3 regions of the Mesorhizobium sp. M1328 genome follow, and region 3 is predicted to be linked to each of the others. Evidence: predicted binding sites of a transcription regulator. Region 3 holds the regulator's gene; each other region holds the start of a gene.

Region 1 (7,697 bases), on a different contig from region 3:
GGAGCGCCATTGACATACGGATTTGCGAACCGACATTCAGCGGATTAAATCAACAACTCTGTTTCAAGCAGCCGTTTTCAGCCATGCAGCCGATCATCTCGATTTCCGGGGTCACCAAGACCTACGCCACCGGCTTCCAGGCGCTGAAGGAGATAAATCTCGATATTGTGCGCGGCGAGATATTTGCGCTGCTCGGGCCGAACGGCGCCGGCAAGACGACGCTGATCTCGATCGTCTGCGGCATCGTCAACCGCTCGTCGGGCAGCGTCACAGTCGACGGCCATGACATCAACCGCGACTACCGCGCCGCGCGCAGTCTGATCGGGCTGGTGCCGCAGGAACTGACCATCGACGCCTTCGAGAGCGTGTGGGCGACGGTCAATTACAGCCGCGGGCTGTTCGGCAAGCCGGCGGACAAGGCGTTCGTCGAAAAAGTGCTGCGCGACCTGTCGCTCTGGGACAAGAAGGACGCCAAGGCGATCACGCTGTCCGGCGGCATGAAGCGCCGGCTGATGATCGCCAAGGCGCTGTCGCATGAGCCGCGCATCCTGTTCCTCGACGAACCGACCGCCGGCGTCGACGTCGAGCTGCGCCAGGACATGTGGGCGATGGTGCGCCGGCTGCGCGAAGACGGCGTCACCATCATCCTGACCACGCACTACATCGAAGAAGCCGAGGCGATGGCCGACCGCGTCGGCGTCATCAACCGCGGCGAGATCGTGCTGGTCGAGGACAAGGCCGAGCTGATGCGCAAGCTCGGCCGCAAGCGGCTTGTGCTGGAACTGCGCAGCCCGCTGGCCACCGTTCCCGACGCATTTTCGCGCTACGCGCTGGAACTTTCGCCGGATGGCGGGCAGCTGACCTATACCTATGACAACCAGAGCGAACGGCCGGGCGTCGCCTCGCTGATCCGCGAGCTCGAGGCGGCCGGCATCCAGTTCCGCGACATCGACACGGAAAACAGCTCGCTCGAGGAGATCTTCGTCAATCTGGTGAGGAAACAGGCATGAACCCGCGCGCGGTCATGAATCTTCATGCGGTATGGGCGATCTATCGGATGGAGATGGCGCGCGCTCTTCGCACCGTGCTGCAGAGCATCGTTTCGCCGGTCATTTCGACATCGCTCTATTTTGTCGTCTTCGGCTCGGCGATCGGCTCACGCATCACCGAGATCGACGGCATCAGCTACGGCGCCTTCATCGTGCCGGGGCTGATCATGCTGTCGCTGCTGACGCAGTCGATCTCCAATGCGTCTTTCGCCATATACTTTCCGAAATTCGTCGGCTCGATCTACGAATTGCTGTCGGCGCCGGTGTCCTATCTGGAGATCGTCATCGCCTATGTCGGGGGTGCGGCGACAAAGTCGATCGTGCTTGGCCTGATTATCCTGGCGACGGCCTCGCTGTTCGTGCCGCTGACGATCGAGCACCCGTTCTGGATGCTCGCCTTCCTGGTGCTGACGGCGGTGACCTTCAGCCTGTTCGGCTTTATCATCGGCATCTGGGCGAAGAGCTTCGAGCAGCTGCAGCTGGTGCCGCTGCTGATCATCACGCCGCTGACCTTTCTCGGCGGCAGCTTCTATTCGATCAATATGCTGCCCGGCATCTGGCGCACGGTGACGCTGTTCAACCCTGTGGTGTACCTGGTTAGCGGCTTCCGCTGGAGCTTCTACGGCAAATCCGACGTTTCGGTCGGCGTCAGCCTTGGCATGACGGTGGTCTTCCTGCTCGTCTGCATAGCAATCGTCGCCTGGATCTTCAGGACCGGCTACCGGCTGCGCAACTGATCGACTGGCCGTGCCAGGCAAAGCAGCCTTATCGGTCAACGTTTCCTTTCCGAAGGCGATATAGGCCTGCGCCCGTGCCTGGAGCCGGCGCTTGAACGCTCGATCTTGCTTTTTATGCATTGTTATATATCATGTTATCGATTTTCGCACGAGACGAAGTGACCTATGGAAGACGTCATACGATCGCTTGGTTTCCTGTGCCTGGGCAGCAGGATGAAGCGTATAGGCGAACAACTGCAAGCGGAGGCGCAGCGCCTGCTCGACCGGCTGGATGTCCCGGTTCAGGCGAGCCAGTACCCGCTGTTGGCCGCGCTCGACAGGCTGGGTCCGCTGTCTGTCGGGGAACTGGCGCAATCCCTTGGCATCGCGCAGCCAGGCGTAACGCGAAGCGTCTCGCTTCTGGCCGAATTGGGACTGCTCGAGGTCAGTCCGTCGACCGATGACCAGCGGCGCAGGATTGTCTCGCTTACTCGGGACGGCCGGCGGCTGGTCGATATCGCAAAGCGCGAGGTCTGGCCGCGCATCGAGAACGCCGTCGCGGATTTGTGCGCGGATCTTTCGGGGCCTCTTCTTGATCAGCTGGCTGCCATCGAGGACGGCCTCGCCGCGGCTCCCCTCGACCATCGAGTAAAAAAACCGAAGGATGCGGTACAATGAGGCACCTGCTTGACCGCCCTATCTGGAGCGCGCTTCAGACGCGACATCGGGCCTTCGCGGAGGGTGACAACCTCGCCATGCGATACCGGCCGTCAATCGTCCCTTTCGCCGCCACCGGGGCGGACGACGCGGATAACTTGCAGGCGCTCGGAAAGCTTGTTCCCCCAGGCGAGAGTGTCATTCTGCTTCAGTCGGACGCCATTGATCTGCCCGCGGGGCTTTCCGCGACTTCGACCGCAGCCGGGGTTCAGATGATTGCCGAGCAGCCGTTGCAAACCGTGTCTGACAAACGCGTGCAACGTCTGACGCGAGACGATGCCGCTGAGATGCTCGCCCTGGCATTGCTCACCAAGCCTGGCCCATTCACGCTCGAAGCCTTGAGCCTGGGCGATTTTTGGGGTGTGAAAATCGAGGGCAGGCTTGCGGCGATGGCCGGCGAGCGCATGAAGCAACCCGGCTATACCGAACTCAGCGGGGTATGCTCACATCCGGAATTTCGGGGCGGCGGCCTGGGCAAGCTGCTGTCCCTGTTCGTGGCAAACCGGATAGTGGCGCGCGGCGAAGTTCCCTATCTCCACGCCTATGCCAGCAACGCCACGGCCATAGGACTATACAAGTCCATTGGCTTCAGGTTGCGAAGCACAATGAATGTGGCCGTGGTTCAGCGCACCGAATAATTCGTCGGCGCATGATGGGCAGCATGGATGCGTGTATCAGGAAAGGAAGGATTTCGTATCGCCGAAATCCTTCCTTGAGACTGCAAGACCTGGCTGCGCGTCAGACCGCGATCTTGCCGCCACCTTGCCTGGTGATGGCAACGACCGCCGGGCGCACCGGGATGTCCGGCTTGAAGTCGGGCCAGCGGGTCGACAAATCCTCATAATAGGATGGACGGCCGAAAGCCTCCCAGTCCTCGCCGCCGTCGCCCGGATGCTGGACGGCAACGAAGGCGGTCTGGTCGTCCGGCGCAAACAACGGGCCGCACATTTCGGCGCCTATCGGCACACGGAAGAACAGCTTTGATGTGGCCCTTGCCGGCCCTTCCGTGTCGACCGCCCACAGACCGTCGGTGCGGCCAGTGGCCTTCGGGCCCTGGCCGTCGGTAGCAACCCAGAGGCGGCCGGCCGAATCGACCGCGCAATTGTCCGGCATGCCGAACCAGCCATTGGCCGTGGTTGCGGTCGAGAAGGTGGCGCCGACAGCGGCAACCGAGGGATCACCGCATTTCAAGAGCACCTCCCACTTGCCCTTGGTGGCAGTGAAATCGCCGCCGTCCTCGACGATCTCGATGATGTGGCCAAAGGCATTTTCGGCACGCGGGTTGGCGGCGTCGACCTGATCGGCCTTGCGCTTCGAATTGTTGGTCAGCATGACATAGACCTTGCCGTTGGCGGCATTGGGCTGGATGTCTTCCGGACGGTCCATCTTGGTGGCGCCGAGCAGGTCGGCGGCGCGGCGCGTTTCGATCAGCACGTCGGCCTGGCTGGCAAAGCCGTTCTCCGCCGTCAGCGGCCCTTGGCCGAAGACGATCGGCAACCATTCGACCGAACCGTCCTCGGCAAACTTGCCGACATGCAAGGTGCCATCGTCGAGCAAATCCTTGTTTCCAGCGCGGTCGTCCGGATTGAATTTGCCTGTGGTGACGAACTTATAGACGTAGTCGAAGCGCTCATCGTCGCCGAGATAGAAGACGACACGGCCATCCTTGGCGACGATCGACTCGGCGCCCTCATGCTTGAAGCGGCCCATCGCGGTGCGCTTCCTCGGCACCGAAGTCGGATCCTGAACGTCGACCTCGACGATCCAGCCGAAGCGGTTCGGCTCGTTTGGCTCCTTGCCGATGTCGAAACGGTCGTAATGCGCTGCCCATTCATAGGCACCTTCGGGAATGCCGAGGCGCTTGTAATTGGCGGCTTCCTTATGGCTCTGCGGCAGCTCGCCCGAGAAATAGCCGTGGATGTTCTCCTCGGCCATGACATAGGTGCCCCATGGCGTGACGCCGCCGGCGCAGTTGTTGACAGTGCCGATGACTTTGGTGCCGCTCGGGTCGGCGCTGGTCTTGACGCGGTCGTGGCCGGCGACGGGGCCGGAGAGCTCGATCTCGGTGTTGGAGGTGATGCGGCGGTTGAGCTTGCCGTCGCGAACGACCTGCCATTTGCCTGATATCTTGCGGATCTCGACAATGGTGCCGCCATGCGCGGTCATCTCGACGTCGACTTGTTCCTTGCTGAGAGGCGCCTGCTTGGCTTTGCCGTCGACGATGGTGACGAGGCCCGAAAACATCAGGTGCGGATTGGTGTATTCGTGGTTGACCACCAGCAGGCCGTGCTCGGCCGAGCCGTCGATCGGGATATAGCCGACATAGTCGTTGTTGTAGCCGAATTGTCTGGCCTGGGCCTCCGCCGACTGTTTTGTCGGATCGAATTCCGGCGAATCGGCGAACAGCGGATCGCCCCAGCGCAGCAGCACATCGGCGTCATAGCCGGGTGCGACGTGATGCTTGTCGTCGATGCCGGCCTCGAGCTCGTCGAAAGCGAAGGCGGAGCCTTCGGCGGCGCGGGCGTTGTCGGCGGTGATCAGCGCCAGCGGGCTGACGGTAGCGGCTATGGCCGAGACGGCAAGCGAGCCCTTGAGGAAGCCGCGGCGCGAGAACCGCGCGGCGATGATTTCACCCATGGTGCGGTTGTCGGTGGGATTGGCTCCTGGCCCGTCGTTTTCCTCGAGCAGGCTGGTGCGGAAATGGGCGTCAGGGGAGCGATGTTCGGTCATAGGGGCATGCCTCTGGCTGGATGGATTGCTGGAGCGTGTTGCCTGGCCAGTCCGGTATCGCCGGCAGGTCACAGTTTGATGACATGCCGGCTAATTACCACTGCGATTTTGTATCCAGCATCGGCCCCGCTTGACCGCGACCGGCGCTTCGGAAACAAGAGCTGCGGTGGGCGTAGGACCGCATCGGGAGGAACAAAAAGTGAGTTTCTGGGGACTTGGGCAGCTCTGCGTTTCGACGGTGATCTTCCTGCTGGCGGCGATGGCTGCCAAACAGTGGGGGCTGGCGCCGAGCCTCGGCAAGATCGTGCTGACGTTGGCGCTCTATTCGCTCGGCAATCTGATCATGCTGAGGCTGATCCGTGAATTCGGCATGTCGGTGTCGTTCAGCCTGTCAGCGGTGATCCAGCTGGTGTCGGTGAATGTGGTGGCGCTGGTCTTCTTCGGCGAGCGCGTCAATGCCTTGCAGGCGACCGGCATTGTGCTTGCCATCGCAGCTGTGGCGCTGATCACGCTCGGGCCCTATCTGCAAAGGCTGTAACTGCGATCGGGCCGATGAAGAAGACCGCAAGCAGACTGCGCAACTGGCTGGAGTTCCCGGTTCTGCTGGCCGGGCTGATCATTGCCGGCGGGCTGTGGGGGTTCGAGGAGCTGATGGAGATGGCGCGGGCCACCACGCCGCATGCCTTCGATACCGAAATCCTGCTCGCCTTCCGCAAGGCCGGCCAGCCCGACAATCCGATCGGACCGGCGTGGCTGGAAGGAGCGATGCGCGACATCACCAGCCTCGGCAGCGCCAGCGTGTTGGTCCTGATTACCGCGGCAATGATCGTCTATCTGCTCCTCATACGCAGGCCAGGCGCGGCGCTTCTCATGTTCGTCGCGGTAGCGGGTGGCCAGGTCCTGTCAAGCGTGCTCAAGTTCGATATAGACCGGCCGCGCCCCGATCTGGTCTCGCATCTCGCCGACGTGGCATCGCTTTCGTTTCCGAGCGGCCACGCCATGCTGTCGGCGGTGACATATTTGACGCTGGGCAGCATGGCGGCGCGGTTTTTGCCCGGGCGGACAACGAAGATCTATGTGCTCGGGCTGGCGGTGCTGACGACGGTGGTGGTCGGCATCAGCCGCATCTATCTCGGCGTCCACTGGCCGTCCGACGTATTGGCCGGCTGGTGCGCCGGCTTTGCCTGGGCGATGCTGTGCTGGCTTGCGGCCCGGTTCCTGCAGCGACGGCTCGGGCGGGCCGGCGGCACCTGACTCATGTCAGTCGATTTGCGGTCAAATCAGCCTGTTGATCAGGCCATGGCCGCAGCCTGCCAGCAGGAAAACCATCGACAGCAAGGCTGTCGAGGTCGCCAACGCTTTGAATATCTTCACCTGCTCATCCTTTTTGAGTCGTCGCCTGTGAAATCGGGATCGCAATGGATGTCCCGCCAAACGATGCCGTAGCATGCTAGCGCATCGGCTGGCAAAGAGTGCTGCATGTTTCACATATGCAAGATGATGCTTGAACCATCATAATGAAGGTATTATACGTGATACCGCAGATTCAGACGGGGGTTTTGGCCGATGATCACTGCCGCGCAGATGCGTGCCGCGAGGGCGCTGGCCGGCATCGATCAGAAGACGCTCGCCGAGCGCGCCGGGGTTTCGCTTCCAACCATTCAGCGCATGGAAGCGAGCGACGGCGTGGTCCGGGGCGTGGTCGATACGCTGATGAAGGTCATCCAGGCCCTTGAAGAGGCCGGGGTCGAGCTGATCGGCGAGAACCAGGCGAGCGAGCGTGGCGGCAGGGGCGTTCGCCTCAAGCCTGTCACGCCGCAGAACCCGCAGGGCTGATGGTACTGCCGCATCGCCGAAAATCAAATTCGATTTTCGGATAGTCCGATGCGCCGTTCAAAAGTGTTGGAGCGTATCTGTGCGCCCATTTGGACGCACGCCGCTCCAAGTCGCGACGGCGACCGCCGACAGTCCTGCCGACGATCCCGCCGCCTCCTTGGTTTCATGGGGAAGGCACTCGATGGATCAGACCCGGCGGGCAGCGCATCAACCGGCACGCCCGACATTTTCCGAACTGTTCACGCCGAAGCTGGTGACGGTGCTGCGCGAGGGCTATACGCTCGCGCACTTCAAGGCCGATGCCATTGCCGGGCTGACTGTCGCCATCGTAGCGCTGCCGCTGTCGATGGCAATTGCCATTGCTTCAGGCGTGACGCCGGAACGCGGGCTCTACACCTCGATCATCGGCGGCTTCCTGGTCTCGGCGCTTGGCGGCAGCCGTTTCCAGATCGGCGGCCCGGCCGGCGCCTTCATTGTGCTGGTGGCTGCGACAGTGGCGCGGGTTGGCGTCGACGGCTTGCTGCTGGCGACGATGATGGCCGGCCTGTTCCTGCTTGCCATCGGCTATCTCAGGCTTGGCACCTACATCAAGTTCATCCCCTATCCAGTGACCGTCGGCTTCACCGCCGGCATCGCCGTCATCATCTTC
Region 2 (7,697 bases), on a different contig from region 3:
CAACATGAAGGATCCGAAGATCGACGCGCTGCTCAATCCGAAGCTCGACTGAGGATCGCCGCAAGTGAACTGTTTCCGGGGCCTTTTCGCCCCGGAAACATCCCACTCGTGCCAATCGCGAGGCCAATCTTTGGGGGCCAATCTGGGAGGATTGTCATGATGTCGACGGCGCAGGAACTCCATCCGGCCCCAACGCTGGAACCGGGCAGGACCATTCTCGAACTGCAAGGGCTGGAAAAGCGCTATCCCGGCACCCACGCGCTGAAGCCTGTCGACCTCGCCTTCAAGGCCGGCGAGATCCACGCCATCGTCGGCGAGAACGGCGCCGGCAAATCCACCCTGATCAAGCTTCTGACCGGCGTCATGCCGCGCACCTCCGGCGACGTCATCTGGGAGGGCAAGCCTGCCGCATTGGCAACGCCGCATGAGGCGATGGCGCTCGGCATCAATGCCGTGCATCAGGAAGTCGTCCTGTGCCGCCATCTCACCGTCGCCGCCAACATGTTCCTCGGCGAGGAGGATGCACGTTTCGGCATCCTGCAGCAGCGGGCGATGGTCAGGCAGGCGCAGAAGATCATCGACGATCTCGGCTTCGACCTGCCGGCGCATGTCATGCTGGGTGACCTGACCATCGGCCAGCAGCAACTGATCGCCGCCGCCCGCGCCACCGTGCGCGGCACCAAATTCCTGATCTTCGACGAACCGACCGCCTACCTCACCCGCAAGGAGGCCGACCAGCTGTTCACGCTGATCCGCCGGCTGAAGGGCGAAGGCGTCACCATCATCTACATCAGCCATCGCATGGAAGAAGTGTTCGAGCTCGCCGACCGCGTCTCGGTGCTGCGCGACGGCACGCTGGTCGGCACCAGGAATATCGCCGAGACCAATGACGCCGAGCTGGTCAAGATGATGATCAACCGCTCGATCGAGCAGGTCTACCACAAGGAGCATTTCACCCCCGGCGCGATGCTTGTAGAAACCAGGAACCTGTCCGGCAAGGGTTTCGAAAATGTCTCGATGTCCGTCCGCGCCGGCGAGATCGTCGGCCTCTACGGCCTGATCGGCGCCGGCCGCAGCGAGTTCGTCACCACGCTCTATGGCCGGCACCGCAAATCGGCCGGCCAGATCCTGTGGGAGGGCAAGGAGGTCAAGGTCAATTCCGAACATGACGCGATCAGGCTCGGCATGGCGCTGGCCCCGGAAAGCCGCCGCGACCAGGGCCTCTGCCTCAACCTGCCGGTCGGGCTCAACCTCAATCTGCCGATTTACAAGCGCATCTCGAATAATCTGCTGATCTCCCGCGCGCAGGAAAAGGCGCAAGCCGATCGCCAGATCGCCGACCTGCGCATCAAGACGCCGACGCGCGGCGCGCTGGCCTCCAGCCTGTCCGGCGGCAACCAGCAGAAGATCGTCATCGGCAAATGGCTCGCCCATGGCGCCAAGCTGTTCATCTTCGACGAGCCGACTGTCGGCGTCGATGTCGGCACCAAGGCCGAGATCTACCGCCTGTTTGGCGCGCTGCTGTCCAAGGGAGCCGGCATCATCCTGATCTCGTCCTACCTGCCGGAGGTCTATGAGCTCGCCGACACGCTGCACGTGTTCCGGCGCGGCAAGCTGGTGGCCACGCATGGGTTTCGTACCGCTGACCACGAGGAGATCCTCACCCAGGCGCTGGCCGAGAAACAAGAAAAACCGGGAGGACGGATATGAGCACCGAGGCGATCGCTGTCGAAAGGCCGAAACGCAATTACAACGCCCTGTTCGGGCTGACACTGCTGGCGCTGCTGGTTCTTTTGTGGGTCATCCTGTCGGTGGCGACGCCGAGCTTCGCCTCCGCCAACAACATCTCCAACCTGTTGCGGCAAGGGTCGATGATCGCCATCCTGGCGGTCGGCCAGACCTTCGTCATCATCACCGGCGGCATCGACCTTTCCGTCGGCGCCGTGGTCGGCTTCGCCACCGTCATCGTCGCGATGCTGATCAACGCCGGCACACCGGTTTTCCTCGCCATCCTGATCACCTTGCTGGTCGGCGTCGCCATCGGCATGTTCCATGGCTTCGGCATCGTCAAGATGGGCCTGCCGCCCTTCATCATCACCCTGGCAACGCTGACCTCGCTGCGCGGCATCGGCCTGTTGATGACCAACGGCAACTCGATCTCGATCAACAACGACGCCTTCCAGACGTTCTCGCGCAGTTCCTTCGTCGGCGTCCCCAATCTGTTCTGGATGGTGATCCTGGTCGGCATCCCGGCCTACATCTTCCTGCACCACAGCCGCTGGGGCCGCTATCTGTTCTCGGTCGGCTCCAACGCCGAGGCGTCGCGTCTGTCGGGCGTCAACGTCCAGCGCACCATCTACATGGCCTACACGCTGTCCGGGCTGTGCGCGGCCTTCGTCGGCGTGCTGCTTGCCTCGCGCATCGGCATCGGCAATCCGACGCAGGCCGAGGGCTGGGAATTGCAGGCGATCGCCTCCTCGGTGATCGGCGGCACCTCGTTGTTCGGCGCTGTCGGCTCCGTGCACGGGCCGCTGCTCGGCGCCTTCATCCTTGCCACCATCAACAACGGCGCCAATCTGCTTAACGTCAACGCCTTCTGGCAGCGCATCATCACCGGCGTGCTGATCATCGTCATAGTCTATTTCGACGGGCTGCGCCGCCGCGGCAAATAGATCGCCTCCCAACAGCCGGCCTCGCGACAGCAGAGCCGGCGGTGCCATGAACCGACTGGATTGAAGCATGAAAGCCGTCGTCTGCCGCTCGCCCGGCGAACTTGTCCTCGAAGATCGCCCGGCGCCTGGCGCGCCGCCCGCCGGCTGGGCGCTGGTCGCCGTCAGCCATGTCGGCATCTGCGGCACCGACTATCACATCTTCGAAGGCAAGCACCCGTTCCTCGCCTATCCCCGCATCATGGGCCACGAGGTTTCCGGCACCGTGATCGAGGTTGGCGAGGACGTCGATCTCGCCGTCGGCGAAGCGGTGATCGTCAATCCCTATCTCGCCTGCGGCAAATGCATCGCCTGCCGGCAAGGCAAGCCCAATTGCTGCGTCAGGATCGAGGTGCTCGGCGTCCACCGCGACGGCGCCATGTGCGAGCAGCTCCTGGTGCCGGCGCAAAATCTTTATCCGGCAAACGGCCTGTCGCTGGCCGATGCCGCCGCCGTCGAATTCCTGGCGATCGGCGCCCATGCCGTGCGGCGCTCGCTGGTTGATCCAGGTGCGCGCACGCTGGTCATCGGCGCCGGCCCGATCGGGCTCGGCACGGCGCTGTTCGCCCGCATCGCCGGGCTCGACGTGACGCTGCTCGACATGAGTGCGGAGAGGCTGGGTTTCGCCGAAAGCGAACTCGGCTTCGCGACCCTCGACGGCTCGCGAGGCACCGCTGCCGACCTGGTGCGGGAAGCAACCGGCGGCGACGGCTTCGATGTGGTCTTCGACGCCACCGGCAGCACCCGGTCGGTGCAGTCGGCCTTCGCCCATGTCGCGCATGGCGGGGCGCTGGTCCTGGTCAGCGTCGTCAAGGACGACATCGCCTTTTCCGATCCCGAATTCCACAAGCGCGAGATGATGCTGATCGGCAGCCGCAACGCCCTGCGTGCCGATTTCGACCATGTCGCCGCCTCGATCCGCAACGGCGCGGTGCCGCTGGCAAAGCTGGTCACCCACCGCACCACGCTTGGCGAGACGCCGCGTGACCTCGCCCGCTGGGCGCATGAGAAGTCCGGCCTGATCAAGGCTGTCATTCAGGTCGGATGATGCCAGGGCTGGCGCATCTCAGAGCGCCGACAGTTTGAGCTCGATCCGCTCGGCCGGGAAGCGCGACTCCGAAAACTGTATCGGCTGACCGTCGGGCGTGACGTTGACGGCGACCGTCACCAGCACGATGGCGCCGGGCTGCAGCTCGAGGTCGGCAAGGTCGGCGGCATCCGCATGGCGCGCCGACAGCACTGTCGATTGCCGGAGATAGTCGTCGATGCCGAAACGTGCCAGCGATGCCGTGATCGAACCGGTTTCCGCCATGGCGGCATCGATGCCGGCAAAGCGCCTGGCATCGAACCAGCCGGCAGCGCGGGACACCGGCATTCCATCGGCTTCGCCGCGCGTTTCCAGGCGTATCACATCGGCCCCCTTCGCAAGGCCTAAGCCCTCTGCGACACGACGGTTGGCCGGCTCGACCGATGACGCGAGCAAGGTGATATGCCGCTCGGACGCCTGTCCTTGCAATCCCTCCGAAAAGCGGGTGCGCGCGCCGATCGGATAGGACAGCCGCCTGCGCGAAAGCACGAAGGTGCCGCGCCCCTGCTCCGCCCTGAGCACACCCTCCTGCACCAGCGCTGCGATGGCGCTGCGCACCGTATGGCGGTTGACGCCATAGCGTTCGGCCAACGCGATCTCGGGCGGCAGCGCGGCATTCTCGGGAAAATCGCCGACGGCGATCGAATGCAGGATCTGGTCGGCGATCTGCCGCCACAGCGCGACACCGCTGCGCCGCTCGATGCTGCTGGGCTGCCCGATCATTTCCGCCCCCGATCTTTTTGCCCCAGACATTTTCCTCGTGTCATGCACTCGTCATGGACACGCATTAGAAAATAGATATAATTTGTATAATTGTCTATATCAATAGACAAATGAACGCAGACGAGGAGCACCGGCCATGCGAGGACGGGAAGTGCGAGAGCAGGCCGAGCGCAAGGCCTTGATGGCGACGCTGGCCCAATCGGCCGGCGACGATATCGTCCGCCTCTGGGACGAAGCCGGCCTGCCTTCTGAGGCGGAACTTCTGCGTGGCCCCGAAACCGGCTTGGTTACCGTGCGTGGCAGCATTGGCGGCGGCGGCGCGCCCTTCAATGTTGGCGAGGCGACGGTCACCCGCGCCACGGTGCGGCTTGCGTCCGGCCATGTCGGCCACTGCTATGCGCTCGGCCGCGACAAGCAGAAGGCAAGGCTGGCGGCAATCGCCGACGCGCTCTGGCAGGATCCTGCCTACCGCAACGAGGTCGAGACCAGGATCGTCGCGCCCTTGCAAGCGGCACTGGCCAAGGCGCGTGACCAGCGCCGCGCCGAGACGGCGGCGACCAAGGTCGATTTCTTCACCATGGTGCGCGGAGAAGACTGATGGACGCTGCTGTGCAATCGATCGAAGGCGGCTTTGCCGACCCGGTGTTCAACGCCCAGACCGTATTCCGTGTCGTCATGGACGCGATGGTGCGCCCGGGCAGCGTGCAGCCGCTGCCGGCCCTCGCCCAGCCGCCGGCGCCGCTATCGGTCACCGCCGGCGCCATTGCGCTGGCGCTGTGCGACAACGACACGCCGCTCTGGCTCGACCTGGTTTTGCAGGGGTCGGCGGCGATGAAATCCTGGCTTGGCTTCCATACCGGCGCGCCGCGGGCCAACACCCCGGCCGACGCGCATTTCGCGCTGATCGCCACGCCGGCCGAGATGATGGCGCTCGACGGCTTTTCGCAAGGCACCCAGGATTATCCCGATCGCTCCACGACGCTGATCCTCGAGGTCGGCGATCTCGTCTCCGGCGCTCCGCTGCTGCTCGAAGGCCCCGGCATCGAGACGACGGCGACGATCGCGCCGGCGCAAATGCCGCGTCATTTCGTCGAGCAATGGAAGCAGAACAACCAGCGCTTTCCGCGTGGCGTCGACGTCATCCTCGCCACCACCGACGCAATTGCCTGCCTGCCGCGTACGACGCGCATCAAGATCATGGAGGCGTAGCATGTACGTCGCGGTAAAGGGTGGCGAAGCGGCCATTCGCAATGCTCACAAACTGCTCGCCGACCGCCGGCGCGGCGATCGTTCGGTGCCCGCACTTCGGCTCGACCAGATCGTCGAGCAGCTGGCGCTCGGCGTCGACCGAGTGATAAGCGAAGGTTCGCTTTATGATCGCGAACTGGCGGCACTCGCCATCGTCCAGGCGCGCGGCGACATGATCGAGGCGATCTTCCTGGTTCGCGCCTATCGCACCACGCTGCCGCGTTTCGGCTACACCAGGGCGATCGACACCGGCACGATGCTGGTCGAGCGGCGCGTGTCGGCGACCTACAAGGACCTGCCCGGCGGCCAGCTGCTCGGCCCGACCTTCGACTACACCCACCGGCTGCTCGATCCCGAGCTTGCCGCCGGCGGCGATGTCGCCGAACCGGAACAGCGTGCAGGCGAAGCGGAGGCGATGCCGCGCGTCTCGGCCATCCTCGCCCGCGAAGGCCTGATCGAGCCCGACGGCGACATGCCTGGGGATCATGTCCCCGGCGACATCACCCGCGAGCCGCTCGAATTCCCGATGGCGCGTGACATCCGCCTGCAGGCGTTGTCGCGCGGCGACGAGGGGTTTCTGCTGGCGCTCGGCTATTCCACCCAGCGCGGCTACGCGCGCAACCATCCCTTCGTCGGCGAGGTTCGCATCGGCGAGGTCGAACTGGAACTGGACGTGCCGGAACTGCCCTTTGCCGTGCCGCTCGGCAGCATCCGCGTCACCGAATGCCAGATGGTCAACCAGTTCAAGGGCTCGGCCAAGGCGCCGCCGCAATTCACCCGCGGCTACGGCCTCGTCTTCGGCCAGAGCGAGCGCAAGGCGATGGCCATGGCGCTATGTGACCGCGCTCTACGCGCCTCGGAACTCGGCGAGGACGTCGTCTCCGCCGCGCAGGACGAGGAGTTCGTCATCTCGCATTCCGACAATGTCCAGGCGACCGGCTTCGTCGAGCATCTGAAGCTGCCGCACTATGTCGACTTCCAGGCCGAGCTCGACCTCGTGCGCCGCATGCGCGCCGAGCATGATGCCCGCGAAAACGCCGGCAAGGGCGAAGAGAAGAGGGAGGCAGCGGAATGAGTGCACAACCAGCGGATATAGCCACCTACAACTTCGCCTATCTCGACGAGCAGACCAAGCGGATGATCCGCCGCGCCATCCTCAAGGGCATCGCCATTCCTGGCTATCAGGTGCCGTTCGCCTCGCGCGAAATGCCGATGCCCTATGGCTGGGGCACCGGCGGCGTCCAGGTCACCGCTTCGATCATCGGCCCGGATGATGTGCTCAAGGTCATCGACCAGGGCGCCGACGACACCACCAATGCGGTTTCGATCCGCGCCTTCTTCAAGAAGGTCGCCAATGTCGCCGTCACCACCGAGACGGCCAAGGCGACCGTCATCCAGACCCGCCACCGTATCCCCGAACACCCTTTGGCGGCCGGTCAGGTGCTGGTCTACCAGGTGCCGATCCCCGAACCGCTGCGCTTCCTCGAGCCACGCGAGACGGAGACGCGCAAAATGCATGCGCTGGAGGAGTATGGTCTGATGCATGTAAAACTCTACGAGGATATCGCCAGGCACGGCCGCATCGCCACGACCTATGCCTATCCGGTCAAGGTCGAGGGCCGCTATGTGATGGATCCCTCGCCGACACCGAAGTTCGACAATCCGAAGATGCACCGTTCGCCGGCTTTGCAATTGTTCGGCGCCGGCCGCGAAAAGCGCATCTATGCACTGCCGCCCTTCACCGATGTGGTCAGTCTCGACTTCGAGGATCATCCGTTCGAGGTACAGACCTTCGACCAGCCCTGCGCACTGTGCGGGGCCGAGAACGTTTATCTCGACGAGGTCATCCTCGACGACCATGGCGGCCACATGTTCGTCTGCTCCGATACCGATCATTGCGAGAAGCGGCGCGAACAAGGCCATCGCGGCCA
Region 3 (7,697 bases):
TTCGTCTATGAGCTGATGGTGCGGCCAATGGGACATTTCTCGGCCATTGCCGGCGCCGTGGCGCTTGCCATCCTGGTCATTCCGGTGGTCGTGCGCACCACTGAAGACATGCTCAACCTGGTACCGAACGCGTTGCGTGAAGCCGGTGCCGCGATCGGCGCGCCGCGCTGGGTGGTGATCCGTTCGGTCGCCTATCGCGCCGCATTGTCCGGCATCGTCACCGGTATATTGCTGGCGATAGCACGCATTTCCGGCGAGACGGCGCCGCTGCTCTTCACCGCGCTCAACAACCAGTTCTGGAGCAGCAATATCAACGCGCCGATGGCCAGCCTGCCGGTGACCATCTTCCAGTTCGCTCTCAGCCCTTACGAGGAATGGCAGCAGCTGGCGTGGACCGGCGCACTCATAATCACCCTGACGGTTCTGGGCTTGAGCATCCTCGCCCGCAGCCTTACCGGACGCAGAGAGGACAGATGACACAGATGTTGTCCCCGGACATGACGATGACCGAAACGGTCGCCGAGAAGACGAAGATCGAGGTCAAGAACCTCAACTTCTACTACGGCCAGAGCAAGGCGCTGAAGGACATTAGCCTGTCGCTGCCCGAGCGCAGTGTCACGGCCTTCATTGGGCCTTCGGGCTGCGGGAAATCGACGCTGCTGCGTGTGTTCAACCGCATCTATGAGCTCTACCCGAAACAGACAGCCGAGGGCCAGGTGCTGCTCGACGGCAAGAATATTCTCGACCGGTCGCAGGATCTCAATCTGCTGCGCACCAAGATCGGCATGGTGTTCCAGAAGCCGACGCCGTTCCCGATGTCGATCTACGAGAACATCGCCTTCGGCGTCAGGCTCTACGAGAATCTCGGCAAGTCCGAGATGGACGGCCGCGTCGAACAGGCGTTGAAGCGCGCCGCGCTGTGGAGCGAGGTCAAGGACAAGCTCAACGCCAGTGGCTTGAGCCTGTCCGGCGGCCAGCAGCAGCGGCTCTGTATCGCCCGCACCGTGGCCGTGAAGCCGGAAGTCATTCTGCTCGACGAACCGGCTTCGGCGCTCGACCCGTTGTCGACGGCCAAGATCGAGGAACTGATCGACGAATTGCAAGCCGACTACACGATCGTCATCGTCACTCACAACATGCAGCAGGCGGCGCGCGTGTCGCGCCAGACCGCCTTCATGTATCTGGGTGAGCTGGTCGAGTTCGACCGGACCGAGAAGATCTTCACGTCGCCCCGCGAGAAGCGCACGCAGGACTACATCACCGGCCGCTTCGGCTGAGCCGTTCCGATCATGCATATGAGGACAGGACCATGGGCGAACACACAGTCGCTTCTTTCGACGAGGATCTCGAGCAGATCAGCAAGCTGATCCGCGACATGGCCGACCTCGCCGGTTCGATGGTCGGCGGGGCGACCAAGGCCCTGTTGAATTCCGACAACGTGCTGGCGCAACGCGTCGTTTCCGACGACGCCATCATGGATGCGCGTCAACGCGAACTGGACGATCGCGCCATCACCCTGATCGCCAAACGCCAGCCGATGGCCCACGATCTTCGCCATGTCGTCGGAGCGATCCGTATGGCCGGCGACCTCGAACGCATCGGCGACCTTGCCAAGAACATCGCCAAGCGTGTGAGTGCGGTCGGCCTCAGCGTCACGCCGCGCGACCTGTCGCATTCCATCGACGCGATGGCGCAGCTGGTGCTCATCCAGGTGCAGGGCGTCATTGAGGAATATGCCGCAGGCGATGCGGCCGCGTTGGCCAAGCTGCGTGCCGCAGACGAGCGCATCGACGTCAAATACACGTCCGTGTTCCGCGAGCTGTTGACCTACATGATGGAAGATCCGCGCAACATCACCGCTTGCACGCATCTGCTGTTCTGCGCCAAGAATCTGGAGCGGATCGGCGACCATGTCACCAACATCGCCGAAAATGCGTATTATGTGCTGACCGGCGAGCAATTGCCGGTCAATCGTCCGAAGCAGGACGAAACGACAATGTCCGCGCCGGTGACATAATGGGGGTGCCCAGCCGATGATCGCACCACGCATAATGGTGGTGGAGGACGAGGAGCCGTTGGGTGTGCTGCTCCGCTACAATCTCGAATCCGAAGGCTACCAGGTCGAGGTGGTGACACGCGGCGACGAAGCCGAGATCCGTTTGCAGGAGAATGTGCCCGATCTTCTGGTGCTCGACTGGATGATACCAGCGGTTTCCGGCATCGAGCTCTGCCGCCGGTTGCGGGTGCGCCCCGAAACCGAGCGGCTGCCGATCATCATGCTGACCGCGCGCGGCGAGGAGAGCGACCGGGTGCGCGGTCTTTCGACCGGCGCCGACGACTATCTGGTCAAACCATTTTCGACACCGGAATTCATGGCCAGGGTCAAGGCGCTGCTGCGGCGCGCCAAGCCGGAAGTGTTGTCAAGCGTGCTGAAGGTCGGCGACATCGTGCTCGATCGCGAATCGCACAGGGTCTATCGCAAGAAGAGCGAAATCAGGCTCGGGCCGACCGAATTCCGGTTGCTCGAGTTCATGATGCGGCATCCGGGCCGCGTCTTCTCGCGCAGCCAGTTGCTCGATAATGTCTGGGGCGAGACGATCTATATCGACGAACGCACCGTCGACGTGCATGTCGGCCGGCTGCGCAAAGCCGTCAACAACGGCCGCATGCCTGATGTCATCCGCACCATCCGCGGTGCCGGCTACGCGATCAGGGAAGATTGATCCGCCGGGTCAGGCCACGTTCTTTCTGACGCGGGGCCTCATTTGCGCGCCCGGCGCGAAAATCTCCTGGTCGACGAAGCTTAACGCCCGCATCGCACAGCCTTCGCGGATCAGCGGCAATTCGTTCGGCTCGGTATCGAAGGAGATCGAACCCGAATGCTGGCCGCCGGCGGTCTGGGCGATGGCCTGGCGCAAGGCCGGCTCGATCAGATCGAAGGCGGCGGCACTGGCGCCGACCATCGCGACCGGTGCCGGATCGATCAGCGCGAACAGCGAGCCGAGACCGAAACCCAGCGCCTCGCCGGCCTTGCGGTAGGCCTCGCGTTCCGGCCCATCCTTCTCGCGCGCCCGGGCCGCCAGCGCGCGCATGTCGGCGTCGCTGACGTCGGCGATGGGTTCGCTGTCTTCGCTCATCTGCCTGGCGTTGCGCCAGATGGCGTAGTTGCCGGCATAGGCCTCGATGCAGCCGCGCCGCCCGCATCGGCAGAGCGCGCCGCCCGGACGATGGATCATGTGGCCAAACTCGCCGCCGGAGGAATGCGTGCCGGTGAACAGCTCGCCCTTCAACACCAGCCCCATGCCGATGCCGTGCGAAAGCAGGATGGCGATGAAGTCGTCGCGATAGCGATCCGGATCGCGCCAGCGCAAAGCCACCGCCATCATATTGCAGTCGTTCTCCACCGTGGCCGGGATGCCGAATTGATCTTCCAGCATATCGGCAAAGGCGATGTCCGTCTGCGGCGTGATCGGCGACCACAGCATGGCGCGTGCAGGGGAGTCGGTAATGCCCTGAATCGCCAGGGCGATGCGGGCGACACTGCGGACGTCAAGGTCTGGATCCTCCAGCCGGCGCCGGACGACGGCCATGCATTCGCGGATCAGCTCGTCGCGCGGCATGGTCAGCGTGTCCAGCCGGCGCTGTTCCTCGGCTACGACGTGTCCCGCATAGTCGATGATGGCGGCCGACAGGAAGTTGAGCGACAACACCACGGTCAGCACCGCCGCCGCTTCCGGGTTGAGGGCGAGGCCGACCTGCGGACGACCGCGTTTCAACGAAACGGGCTCGCTTGCCTTGCTCTCGGCGAGGATGCCTTCCCGTATCAGGTCGGAGGAGATCGCCGATATGGTCGAATGGCTGAGGCCGGTGGCTGCGGCGATCTCCGTACGCGATGGCTGGCCAACCCGGCGGACTGCCGAGATCACCATCGCCCGGTTGCGCCGGCGCAAATCGTCATGGCGGATTCCGACCGACATCGTTTTGCTTTCCTCCCGGTTGCCGCGGCCGCTCATGAACCGGAAGCCGTCGGTAATGTCCGACAAATAGTGTCGGATGCAGGCAAATAGTGTCAGATGCAGGTGGCGCTGTCATCGTTTATTCCGACGCTCGAAAAAACTCTCAGACTCATCAAAATCCATCAGAATCGATGTTGACAGCAGCCGGAGATCGGGCCAGTATTTTTTCGAGGCTCGAAAAAATTAGGGGCCTCTAAGCTGGTCTTTGGGCCAATGGTCACGCCGTACGCGGCGCAGGGAGGATATGATGAAGAAATTCACGACCGCCATTCTGGCGGGTGTCGCCATGACGCTGGCGCTGGCGTCGGTGGCGCAGGCTAAAGACAAGGTCATCGGCGTTTCCTGGTCGAACTTCCAGGAAGAGCGCTGGAAGACCGACGAGGCCGCAATGAAGGCGGCCATCGAGGCCGCCGGCGAGAAGTATATTTCCGCCGACGCACAGTCCAACCCCGGCAAGCAGCTCACCGACGTCGAGAGCCTGATCTCGCAGGGCGCAAACGCACTGATCATCCTGGCGCAGGACGCCTCGGCCATCGGGCCGGCCGTGCAAAAGGCGCTGGACGAAGGTATTCCGGTTGTCGGCTACGACCGGCTGATCGAGAACAAGGACGTCTTCTACCTGACCTTCGACAACAAGGAAGTCGGCCGCATGCAGGCCCGCGAAGTGTTCAAGGTGAAACCGGAAGGCAACTACGTCTTCATCAAGGGCTCGGGCGCCGATCCGAATGCCGATTTCCTGTTTGCCGGTTCGATGGAAGTACTGAAGGACGCAATAGACAGCGGCAAGATCAAGAATGTCGGCGAGGCCTATACCGACGGCTGGCTGCCGGCCAACGCCCAGAAGAACATGGAACAGTTCCTGACCGCGAACGACAACAAGGTCGATGCAGTGGTCGCGGCCAATGACGGTACTGCCGGCGGCGTCGTCGCCGCATTGACGGCGCAAGGGCTGGCCGGATCTGTTCCGGTTTCGGGCCAGGACGGCGACCACGCCGCGCTGAACCGCATCGCGCTCGGCACGCAGACCGTGTCGGTGTGGAAGGATGCGCGCGAGCTCGGCAAGAACGCCGCCGAGATCGCCTCGCAACTGGCCGACGGCAAGCAGATGACCGACATTGCCGGCGTGAAGGATTTCACCACGCCCGGCGGCAACACCGTAAAATCCCTGTTCCTGACCCCGGTCGCCATCACCAAAGATAACCTCAACGTCGTCATCGATGCCGGCTGGATCAAGAAAGAAGAGGTCTGCGCGGGTGTGGCGGCGGGCACTGTTGCGGTCTGCAACTGACCCGACGTTTCCGAGAAGTCCGAACGCCGCGGCCGCTCGCCGCGGCGTTTTTTCAACAAGAGTTGTTTTTCCGCTTCCGGCGGATAACTTCTAGGCTGCTTCCGGCATCCGCGGCAGACGGCAACCCGGCGGGAGAAACATAATGACCGACACGACTTCCAACACGCCGGTCGACAGCTCGACCGCAGACCGGGCGCGGGAATCCGAGCTCGGCATCGTTGCCCGATTTCTCAAGGCAACCGAACTCGACACGCGCATGCTCGGCATGGTCGGCGCGCTGCTGGTCATCTGGGTCGGCCTGCATGTCGTTTCTAGCGTACGGCTCGGCGTCAATCCGTTCGAGTTCGACAGCCGGACCTTCCTGACGCCACGCAATCTCTGGAACCTGTCGGTGCAGACTTCCGCCGTGGCCATAATGGCCGCCGGAATGGTGCTGGTTATCGTCATGCGCAATATCGACCTGTCGGTCGGCTCCGCCGAAGGCCTGATCGGCGTGGTCATGGGCTTTGCGCAGGTGCATTTCCTGGTGCGAATGGTCGGTCTGCAATTAGGCAACCCCTGGATCTGGATCGTGGCGCTGGCCATCGGCCTGGCGCTTGGCCTTCTGATCGGAGCGTTCCAGGGATACATCATCGCTTATCTCGAGGTGCCGGCCTTCATCGTGACGCTGGGCGGCCTTCTGGTCTGGCGGGGTGCCGCATGGTGGGTCGCCAGTGGGCAGACGATTGCGCCGCTTGATGCCACTTTCCAGCTGATGGGCGGCGGACCGGCGGGTTCGATCGGCGCGCGATGGAGCTGGATCGTCGGAATTGTCGCATGCCTTGCGGTTGTGTTCATGCTGCTCAACGGGCGGGTGCAGCGCAAGCGGTTCCGCTTCCCGTTACGCCCGATCTGGGCCGAGACGTTCCTCGGGGCCGTCACTTGCCTTGTCATCATGGGCGCCATATGGCTCGCCAATTCCTATCCTTGGCCGGTCGGCATCGTGAACAGATATGCGGCGGCCAACAATATAACCGTTCCCGAAGGCGGGTTGTTCATCGCCCATGGCATCGCCATACCCGTGCTGATGGCTGTAGCCGTAGGGCTGATCATGACCTTCATCGCCAAGCGTACCCGTTTCGGCCGCTATGTCTTCGCCATCGGCGGCAATCCGGAAGCAGCCAACCTTGCCGGTATCAACACGCGCTGGGTGACCATGAAGGTGTTCATGATCATGGGCGTGCTGGCGACGATCGCCGCAGCGATCTCGTCAGCCAGGCAGAACTCGTCGACCAATGCGCTGGGCACGCTGGACGAGCTCCTGGTTATCGCGGCGGCGGTGATCGGCGGCACGTCGCTCGCCGGCGGCTCCGGCACCGTGCTCGGCGCCATGCTCGGCGCGCTTTTGATGCAGTCGCTGCAATCCGGCATGGTGCTACTCGGCATCGATTCGCCGCTGCAGAGCATTGTTGTCGGCGCCGTGCTGGTGGTCGCGGTGTGGCTCGATACCGTCTATCGCAAACGGGTCTGAGCATGATCCCGCAAGGTGGAAACCGGCTTTCGGACAAGATCATGCTCAAGCAGGATCTATAGGGAGGAAGAACAAGCATGGCAGACAAGACCGCTCCCACGCCGCTGATCGACATGCGCAACATTTCGATCGCCTTCGGCGGCATTCGCGCCGTCGACGATGCCTCGGTCGATCTTTTCCCGGGCGAGGTGATGGCTTTGCTCGGCCATAACGGTGCCGGCAAATCGACGTTGATAAAAATCCTGTCCGGCGCCTACAAGCGCGATGCGGGCCAGATTTTCGTCAACGGCGAGGAGGCTTCGATCTCCAACCCCCGCGACGCCAAGAAGTACGGCATCGAGACGATCTACCAGACGCTGGCGCTGGCCGACAATGTCGATGCGGCCGCCAACCTGTTTCTCGGCCGCGAGTTGATGACCGCCTGGGGTACGCTCGACGACGTCGCCATGGAGGCTGAGGCGCGCAAGGTGATGGGTAGGCTTAATCCGCGTTTCCAACGCTTCAAGGAGCCGGTGGTAAAGCTCTCGGGGGGCCAGCGGCAGTCGGTTGCGATCGCCCGCGCCATCCTGTTCAACGCCCGCATCCTGATCATGGACGAGCCGACGGCGGCACTCGGGCCGCAGGAGACGGCACAGGTCGGCGAACTGGTCAGGCAGCTCAAGGCCGACGGCATCGGCATCTTCCTGATCAGCCACGACATCCATGACGTGTTCGAGCTTGCCGACCGTGTCTGCGTCATGAAGAACGGTCGGGTTGTCGGCACGGCACGCACGACCGACGTCACCCAGGACGAAGTGCTCGGCATGATCATCCTCGGCAAGTGCCCACCCGGCGCCATTCCGGGGCCGGGCGCCCTGAAGATCGCCGCATGAATGAGAATTAG

Evidence for each region. Region 3 encodes PhoB, which activates phosphate uptake and scavenging genes when phosphate is short. Its sites were predicted from a motif close to TGTCATNNANCTGTCAT; they were not measured.
Region 1: the regulator PhoB is predicted to act here: its motif matches at 5,280-5,296, upstream of NKH23_RS02185 (PhoX family protein).
Region 2: the regulator PhoB is predicted to act here: its motif matches at 4,557-4,573, upstream of phnF (phosphonate metabolism transcriptional regulator PhnF).

Annotation. Positions count from the first base shown of each region.
Region 1 covers NZ_JAMYLO010000001.1:442,995-450,691, forward strand. Annotated here, with positions in the region: gene NKH23_RS02165 (ABC transporter ATP-binding protein) at 84-1,010, shown strand; gene NKH23_RS02170 (ABC transporter permease) at 1,025-1,786, shown strand; gene NKH23_RS02175 (MarR family winged helix-turn-helix transcriptional regulator) at 1,952-2,443, shown strand; gene NKH23_RS02180 (GNAT family N-acetyltransferase) at 2,440-3,120, shown strand; gene NKH23_RS02185 (PhoX family protein) at 3,221-5,212, opposite strand; gene NKH23_RS02190 (hypothetical protein) at 5,412-5,750, shown strand; gene NKH23_RS02195 (phosphatase PAP2 family protein) at 5,765-6,466, shown strand; gene NKH23_RS02200 (helix-turn-helix domain-containing protein) at 6,779-7,048, shown strand; gene NKH23_RS02205 (SulP family inorganic anion transporter) at 7,230-7,697, shown strand, end outside.
Region 2 covers NZ_JAMYLO010000002.1:84,585-92,281, reverse strand. Annotated here, with positions in the region: gene NKH23_RS04995 (ABC transporter substrate-binding protein) at 1-52, shown strand, start outside; gene NKH23_RS04990 (sugar ABC transporter ATP-binding protein) at 157-1,710, shown strand; gene NKH23_RS04985 (ABC transporter permease) at 1,707-2,672, shown strand; gene NKH23_RS04980 (zinc-binding alcohol dehydrogenase family protein) at 2,740-3,756, shown strand; gene phnF (phosphonate metabolism transcriptional regulator PhnF) at 3,775-4,518, opposite strand; gene phnG (phosphonate C-P lyase system protein PhnG) at 4,655-5,116, shown strand; gene phnH (phosphonate C-P lyase system protein PhnH) at 5,116-5,727, shown strand; gene NKH23_RS04960 (carbon-phosphorus lyase complex subunit) at 5,729-6,841, shown strand; gene NKH23_RS04955 (alpha-D-ribose 1-methylphosphonate 5-phosphate C-P-lyase PhnJ) at 6,838-7,697, shown strand, end outside.
Region 3 covers NZ_JAMYLO010000013.1:134,784-142,480, forward strand. Annotated here, with positions in the region: gene pstA (phosphate ABC transporter permease PstA) at 1-477, shown strand, start outside; gene pstB (phosphate ABC transporter ATP-binding protein PstB) at 474-1,277, shown strand; gene phoU (phosphate signaling complex protein PhoU) at 1,310-2,017, shown strand; gene phoB (phosphate regulon transcriptional regulator PhoB) at 2,034-2,723, shown strand; gene NKH23_RS22060 (ROK family protein) at 2,733-3,977, opposite strand; gene xylF (D-xylose ABC transporter substrate-binding protein) at 4,264-5,304, shown strand; gene NKH23_RS22070 (sugar ABC transporter permease) at 5,447-6,814, shown strand; gene NKH23_RS22075 (ATP-binding cassette domain-containing protein) at 6,892-7,686, shown strand.